Regions from separate parts of the Caulobacter sp. AVps16 genome, predicted to be linked through region 1. Evidence: predicted binding sites of a transcription regulator. Region 1 holds the regulator's gene; the other holds the start of a gene.
The links. The regulator LexA, encoded in region 1, represses DNA repair genes until DNA is damaged. The targets are predictions, from matches to a motif close to ATGTTCNCNANNTGTTCT.
Positions count from the first base shown of each region.

Region 2: the regulator LexA is predicted to act here: its motif matches at 1,669-1,686, upstream of ACW17U_RS01330 (ImuA family protein).

Region 1 covers NZ_CM178739.1:1,568,894-1,572,609, forward strand. The annotation lists gene mfd (transcription-repair coupling factor) at 1-1,771, shown strand, start outside; gene lexA (transcriptional repressor LexA) at 1,972-2,682, opposite strand; gene lepB (signal peptidase I) at 2,990-3,716, opposite strand, start outside.
Region 2 covers NZ_CM178739.1:262,567-266,282, forward strand. The annotation lists gene ACW17U_RS01325 (acetyl-CoA carboxylase family protein) at 1-1,586, opposite strand, end outside; gene ACW17U_RS01330 (ImuA family protein) at 1,699-2,478, shown strand; gene ACW17U_RS01335 (Y-family DNA polymerase) at 2,567-3,716, shown strand, end outside.

The DNA of each region.
Region 1 (3,716 bases):
CCTGCGGGTCATGGCCGAGGGCCTGATCCAGATCGCTGCCGCCCGCCAGCTGAAGTCGGTGGAAGAGACCGATGCGCCGCAAGGTGTGTTCGACGAGTTCTGCGCCCGCTTCCCCTATGAGGAAACCGACGACCAGCTGTCGGCCATCGCCGATGTGCTGAGTGATCTGGGCTCGGGCAAGCCCATGGACCGCCTGATCTGTGGCGACGTCGGCTTCGGCAAGACCGAGGTCGCCCTGCGCGCCGCCTTTGTCGTCGCCATGAGCGGCAAGCAGGTGGCCATCGTCTGCCCGACCACCTTGCTGGCCCGCCAGCACTACAAGACCTTCAAGGACCGCTTCCAGGGCTGGCCGGTCAAGATCACCCGCCTGTCGCGTCTGGTCACCGGCAAGGAAGCCGCCGAGACCCGCGAAGGCCTGGCCAATGGCCAGATGGAGATCGTTGTCGGCACCCATGCGGTGCTCAGCAAGCAGGTCTCGTTCAAGGACCTGGGCCTGGTGATCGTCGACGAGGAGCAGCACTTCGGGGTCAAGCACAAGGAGAAGCTCAAGGAGCTTCGCGCCGATGTGCACATGCTGACCCTGACCGCTACCCCGATCCCGCGCACCTTGCAGATGGCGCTCAGCGGCATTCGCGAAATGTCGATCATCGCCACCCCGCCGGTCGATCGCCTGGCGGTGCGGACCTATATCAGCCCGTTCGATCCGGTGACCCTGCGCGAGGCCCTGCTGCGCGAGAAGTATCGCGGCGGCCAGGCCTATTACGTCGTGCCGCGCATCAAGGACCTGGAGGAGATCGAGAAGTTCCTCCGCACCCAGGTGCCGGAGGTGAAGTACATCGTCGGTCACGGACAGATGGCGGCCACCCAGCTGGAAGACGTGATGACGGCCTTCTATGAGGGCCAGTACGACGTGCTTCTCGCCACGACCATCGTGGAAAGCGGGCTGGACATCCCCTCGGCCAACACCCTGATCGTGCACCGTGCCGACATGTTCGGCCTGGCCCAGCTCTATCAGATCCGCGGCCGGGTCGGCCGGTCCAAGGCGCGGGCCTATGCCTATCTGACCACGCCGAACGAAAAGACCATCACCCTGTCGGCCGAGAAGCGCCTGCAGGTCCTGCAATCCCTCGACAGCCTGGGGGCCGGCTTCCAGCTGGCCAGCCACGATCTGGACCAGCGCGGCGGGGGCAACCTGCTCGGGGACGAGCAGAGCGGCCACATCAAGGAGATCGGGGTCGAGCTCTATCAGCAGATGCTGGAAGATGCCGTCGCCGAACTGCGCCAGCGCCAGGGTGCCGAAGCCCTGCTGGAGGATCGCGGCTGGTCACCCCAGATCAATACCGGCGCGGCCGTGATGATCCCGGACGAGTATGTGCCGGACCTCAATGTGCGCCTGTCGCTCTATCGCCGTCTGTCGGAAGCCGAGAAGTCGGCCGACCGCGAGGCCCTGGCGGCCGAGCTGATCGACCGCTTCGGCCCGTTGCCGCCCGAGACTGACAGCCTGCTCAAGGTTGTCGCCATCAAGGGCCTGTGCCGCGAAGCCAATGTCGCCAAGATCGATGTCGGGCCCAAGGGGGCTGTGGCCAGCTTCCGCAACGATACCTACGCCAACCCGCTGGGGTTGATGCAGTACGTCGCCAAGAACAGCCTGATCTGGAAGGTAAGGCCCGACCAGAAGGTGGTGATCAAGGGCGAATGGGACAGCCCGGCCCAGCGGCTGGATGCGGCGGAGAAGATCCTGGGGCACCTGGCGCGGATCGCGCGGGAGTAGGGCAGGGCGGCGACTTGCCCCCTACGGATCGCTTCGCGATCATCTTCCCCCGGAGGGGGAAGATCGGTAGCGCGGACCTCACCATCTTCCCCCTGCGGGGGAGGAGCGCCGAAGGCGCGGAGGGGGCCAGTGGTCCGGAAACCAAAAAAGGCCGCCCCGACATCGCCGGGACGGCCTCAAATCTCGCCAAGCCTGAAGACCTAGTGGTACCGGCGAATGAGCCCCACCAGTTTGCCCTGAACCTCGACCTGATCAGGTCCGAAGATGCGGGTCTCGTACTTGGGATTGGCCGCCTCCAGGGCGATTGAGCCGCCCTTCTTGCGCAGGCGCTTCAGCGTGGCTTCCTCGCCGACCAGGGCCACGACGATCTCCCCCGAGGTGGCCGTGTCGCCCTTCTTGATGATGACATAGTCGCCGTCGAGAATGCCGGCCTCGATCATCGAGTCGCCCTGCACCTCCAGAACATAGTGCTCCCCGCCGCCGAGCATGGATTCTGGCACTGGCAGTCGATCGCGTTCGTGCTGGATGGCGTCGATGGGCGTGCCAGCGGCGATCTTGCCCAGGATCGGCAATTCGCGGCTGTCATTGGCGGCAGCCGTCGTGGCCCCGGCGGGAGCTGCGGGAACGGAGCCGCCACCCTCCAGCACCTGGGGCTTGAAGGTGCCGCGCCCCTTGGGCGGGGCAGCCGTCGTGGCCTGCTGCGGAAGCTTGACCACTTCCAGCGCCCGGGCCCTGTGAGCCAGGCGGCGGATGAAGCCGCGCTCTTCCAGCGCGGTGATCAGGCGGTGGATGCCGGACTTCGAGGCGAGGTCCAGGGCCTCTTTCATCTCGTCGAAGGACGGTGAAACCCCGCTCTCCTTGATGCGTTCATGGATGAACATCAGCAGCTCGTGCTGCTTGCGCGTGAGCATCTCGACCTCGATGAAGACGCGGAACAAACCGCAAACCTTGCGAATGTTCTCTAGGCGTTCTTCCTTAATGTCAAGTTGACGACCTGGGTCGCGTCGAATGGCCCGTAAGGCGCATCATGGCCCGGGGCGGAATGGAATTTCCCTTTGTCGTCATGGGCTAGGGCCTGAAACATCATTCGCAGCCTGGAACCACGGGCTGGCAGGCTTCTCCCGGCGCGCCGCCAGAAACGGTGAGCCAAAGCGCTCCGAACACCGCAAGGATGCTTTGATTCCGACGCGGATCTCACCGGCCGAACCCTGATTCGACTCAGGCTGAGGGTGACCTGGCAGCCGCCGACAGGTTCTTGAAGGTCCGGCTCCAGCGCGGCCCCTTGGCCGGAGCCCAGGAAAACAGCACGCGCTCGGCCCGCCCCACCAGGTTCTCGGCCGGTACAAAGCCCATGCCCCTTTCGGGGGGCAGATGACCGTCCAGGGCGCTGTCCCAGGCGCAGCGTGCATATCCGCGCGGGGCCGGTCCGGGATCGAACCGGCTGTCGACCGAGTTGTCGCGATTATCGCCCATCATGAAGTAGCAGCCGGCCGGGACCTGATAGACGCCGGTATTGGCGGCCGGTGTCTGCGGTCCCTGGGTGTAGGTCAGATAGGCCCGCCCATTGGGCAGGCGCTCGGCCACTTCCTCGACGACCGTCGGCTGACCGTGATCGTCCTGGACGCGGAGGGCCTGGGCAAAGTGCTCGACAGGCGAACCATTGATCATCAGCACCCCGTTGCGGACCTGGATATGATCGCCGGGCAGGCCGACCAGCCGCTTGATGATGTCGGTGCGGCCGTCGCCAGGCCGCTTGAACACGACGATGTCGCCGCGCTCCGGCTGACGTTCAAACAGGCGTCCCTGTCCGATGGGCGGGCTGAAGGGCAGGGCGTGGCGGCTCCAGCCATAGGCGTATTTCGAGACCAGGATGCGGTCACCGATTTCCAGGGTCGGTTGCATCGATCCTGACGGGATCAAGAAAGGCTGGGCCAGGACGGTCCTG
Region 2 (3,716 bases), 1.3 Mb from region 1:
TCGGCCACGGTCTGGCCCGGGGCGGCGGCGATCTTCAGCACCCGGCCGCCGGACGTGGCGATGACCAGATGCTCCATCTTCATGGCCTCCAGCACGGCCAGGGCCTGACCGGGACGGACCAGATCGCCTTCCGCCACCGCGATCGCGCCGACCGTGGCCGCCAGGGGTGCAGCGACGGTGATCGCGCCGTCCAGGGTCTCGAAATGGGCTTCGGCGCTCTCTGACGGGAGGGGAAGTCCGGCGACCAGTTCGGCGGCGTGGTCGTCGATGAACCGGGTGGTTGCCGCTCCGTCCTTCCAGTCCGGGGTTTGCAGGATCGCCCGGATCAGGGGCGCGGTGGTGGCGAGGCCGGTGATCGTGAACTCGCTGAGGGCCCGATCGAGACGCGCAGCGGTTTCGGCCAGGGTCCGGCCCCGGGCGATGACCTTGGCCAGCAGGCTGTCATAGGTCGCCCCGACCACCAGGCCGACCGCGCCGGCACCGTCCACCCGCACCCCCGGACCGCCCGGAGGGGCATAGGCGGTGAGGGTTCCGGACGAGGGCTTGACCTGTCCGTCGGCACCCAGGGTCTCGGCATTGATCCGCGCCTGGATCGCGATGCCCACGGCGAGGGGCGGCGTGGTCAGGTCGAGTTCGACCAGGGTCCGCCCCGCCGCCAGGTCGAACTGCAGGCGAACGAGGTCCAGGCCCGTGACCTCCTCGGTGACGGTGTGCTCGACCTGCAGGCGGGGATTGGTCTCGATGAAGGCGAAGTCGCCGGTGGCGGTGTCGAGCAGAAACTCGACGGTCGCCAGGCCGCGATAGCCGGCGCACAGGGTCTCGGCCGCCCTGGCCATGGCCGTCCGGGTGGCGGCGGGCAGGTTCGGGGCCGGGGCGATCTCGACCAGCTTCTGGTTGCGGCGTTGCAGGGAGCAGTCGCGGTCGCCCACCGCCAGCACGCGGGTTCCGTCACCGACGATCTGCACCTCGATATGGCGGGCGCGCTCGATCAGCTTCTCGGCATAGAGGCCGTCATCGCCGAACGCGGCCATGGCCTCGCGGGCGCAGGCGGCGAAGGCGGCGTCCAGCTCGCCGGGATCCAGCACCAGCCGCATGCCGCGTCCGCCGCCGCCGGCCCGCGCCTTCAGCATGATCGCCCCGTGCTGGGTCAGGAAGGCCTCGGCGGCGGGCAGGTCCAGGGTGCCGGTTCCGGGGATCAGGGGCACGCCCAGCTTCTGGGCCAGGGCGCGGGCGGCGGCCTTGTCGCCGAAGGTCTCGAGCTGGTCGGGGGCCGGGCCGATGAAGGTGATCCCCGCCGCCGCGCAGGCGCGGGCCAGTCCGGCGTTCTCGGACAGGAAGCCATAGCCGGGATGCAGGGCGTCGCAGCCCGCGCCCCTGGCCGCGGCGACGATGGCTTCGATGTCGAGATAGGCCCGGGCCCCGGTGCTGGGCAGGGCGACGGCCTGGTCGGCGGCGGCGACGTGCGGGCTGGCCGCGTCGTCGCCGGCATGGACCGCGACACTTTCGATCCCCAGCTCGGCAGCGGCGCGGGCGATGCGGAGGGCGATCTCGCCGCGATTGGCGATCAGCACGCGCTGGAAGGACATGGAGACGTTTCCTGGAGGGGCTTCATACGGCCGTTTGACGCAGCATGGCCGGGCCCGCTTGACTCTCCAAGCCCATAAGATCAGAACATAAAGGGAACAAAGGAATGGAGTGATGGCCGTACCGCGCGAGGCGCGCCTGGCGGCATTGAAGGGCCGGATCGCTGCTCTGGAAGCAGGGACTCGGACTCCGAGTCCGGTCCTGGCCCTGGGCGATCCCCGTATCGACAGCTGCTTTCCGGCGGGCGGACTGCCGTCGGGCTGCTGGCACGAGGTGATGGGCGCGGGGCTGGAGGACGAGACCTCGGCGGCCCCTGCCGCCTTCGCCGCCCTGTTGACCCGGCCGTTGCTTAAGAGCGGGGCGGTGGTCTGGGTGATGCGGCGCACGGATCTTTTCACCCCGGGCCTGGCGGGGCTTGGCCTTCCCACCGACCGGCTGATCCAGGTCCGGGCCCGCGACGATGCCGAGGTACTGTCGGTGCTGGAGGATGCCCTCTCGACCCTCGGGGTGGCCGCCGCGGTCGGCGAGGCGGCGGCACCGGAGCTGAAGATCGGTCGCCGCCTGCAACTGGCCAGCGAGAAGCGCGGCAGTTTCGGCGTCCTGCTGCACCGGCGGCCCTATGGCGGTCCCGCAGGGCGGGCGCGGACGGTGTCGGGGTCGTCCTCCTTCAGTCGCTGGCGCATCGGCAGCGCGCCCAGCCAGCCGCCGCCGGATACGCCGGGCCTGGGCCCGCCGCGCTGGCGGGTCGAGCTGGAACGCTGCCGGGGCGGGCGCCCCGGTGCCTGGATCCTGGAGTCTTCGGAGGCCGAGCATGGCCCGCATCCTTTCCGTCTGGTGTCCCAACTGGCCGATCACGACCTGGCGACGGCGGAATCCTGGCGCAGGGCCGGGTGAGGGTATCGCCACAGCGCGCCCCTTTGCCCTGCTGATCTCGGACTCCGGCACCCGCCGCCTCGCCGCCATCGACGAAACGGCCGAGGCCCTGGGCCTGCGCCCTGGCCAGAAGGCTGCCGACGCCATGGCCCTGGCCCCCGACCTTGTCACCGCCGACCACGATCCCGAGGCCGACCGCGCGGCCCTGGAGGCCCTGAGCGACTGGTGCGTGCGGTTCTCGCCAGCCGTGGCCCTCGACGGTACGGACGGCCTGTTCCTCGACATCACCGGGACCGACCACCTGTGGGGCGGCGAGGCGGCGATGATGGCCGACCTGCTGGCGCGACTGGCCCGCTGGGGCGTGCCGGCCCGGGCGGCGATCGCCGACACGCCCGGCGCGGCCTGGGCCCTGGCGCGATTTGGGGCCCGCTTCGGCGAGGCCGGCGAGATCGCGCCGCCGGCCGGTCAGCGCGACCGGCTGGCCGATCTGCCGGTGGCGGCCCTGCGCCTCGACGCCACCGCCACCGACCAGCTGCCGCGTCTGGGCCTGTTCCGGATCGAGCAGATCCTGGGCCTGCCTCGCGCCCAACTGGCCAAGCGGTTCGGCCTGAACCTGACCCTGCGCCTGGACCAGGCTATGGGGGCGGCGGGCGAGGCCCTGGTCTATCGCCGGCCGGCCAGTCCCTGGTTCGACCGCCTGGCCTTTGCCGAGCCGATCAGCGCGCCCGACGATCTGGCCCGGGTGGTCGGCGACGTCACGGCCCTGATCTGCCAGCGGCTGGAGGCCGAGGGCCAGGGGGCGCGGCGGTTCGAGGTGGTCTTTCACCGGCTGGACGGCAAGGCCATGGCGGTGCGGGCGGGGCTGGCGCGGCCGGGTCGCGACGCCGCGCGCCTGACCCGGCTGATGATCCCCAAGCTGGACGTGATTGATCCCGGCTTCGGCATCGAGGTGGTCACGGTCTTTGCCGCCGACGTCGAGCCCCTGAGCGCCGTTCAGGCCCGGCTCGATGCCGAGGCCGGAGCCGGGCTGGACGAGACCCTGGCCCCCCTGGTCGACCGGCTGATCAACCGGCTGGGCGAGGATCGCGTCTGGCGGGCCGATCCGTATGAGAGCCATGTGCCCGAACGCTCGGTGATCCGTCGCGCGCCGCTGGCCGCGCCTTCCGGCCAGACCTGGGACCCCGAACGCCCCCGGCCGGTGCGGCTGTTCAAGCGGCCCGAGCCGATCACGGCAATGGCCAAGCTGCCCGACGATCCCC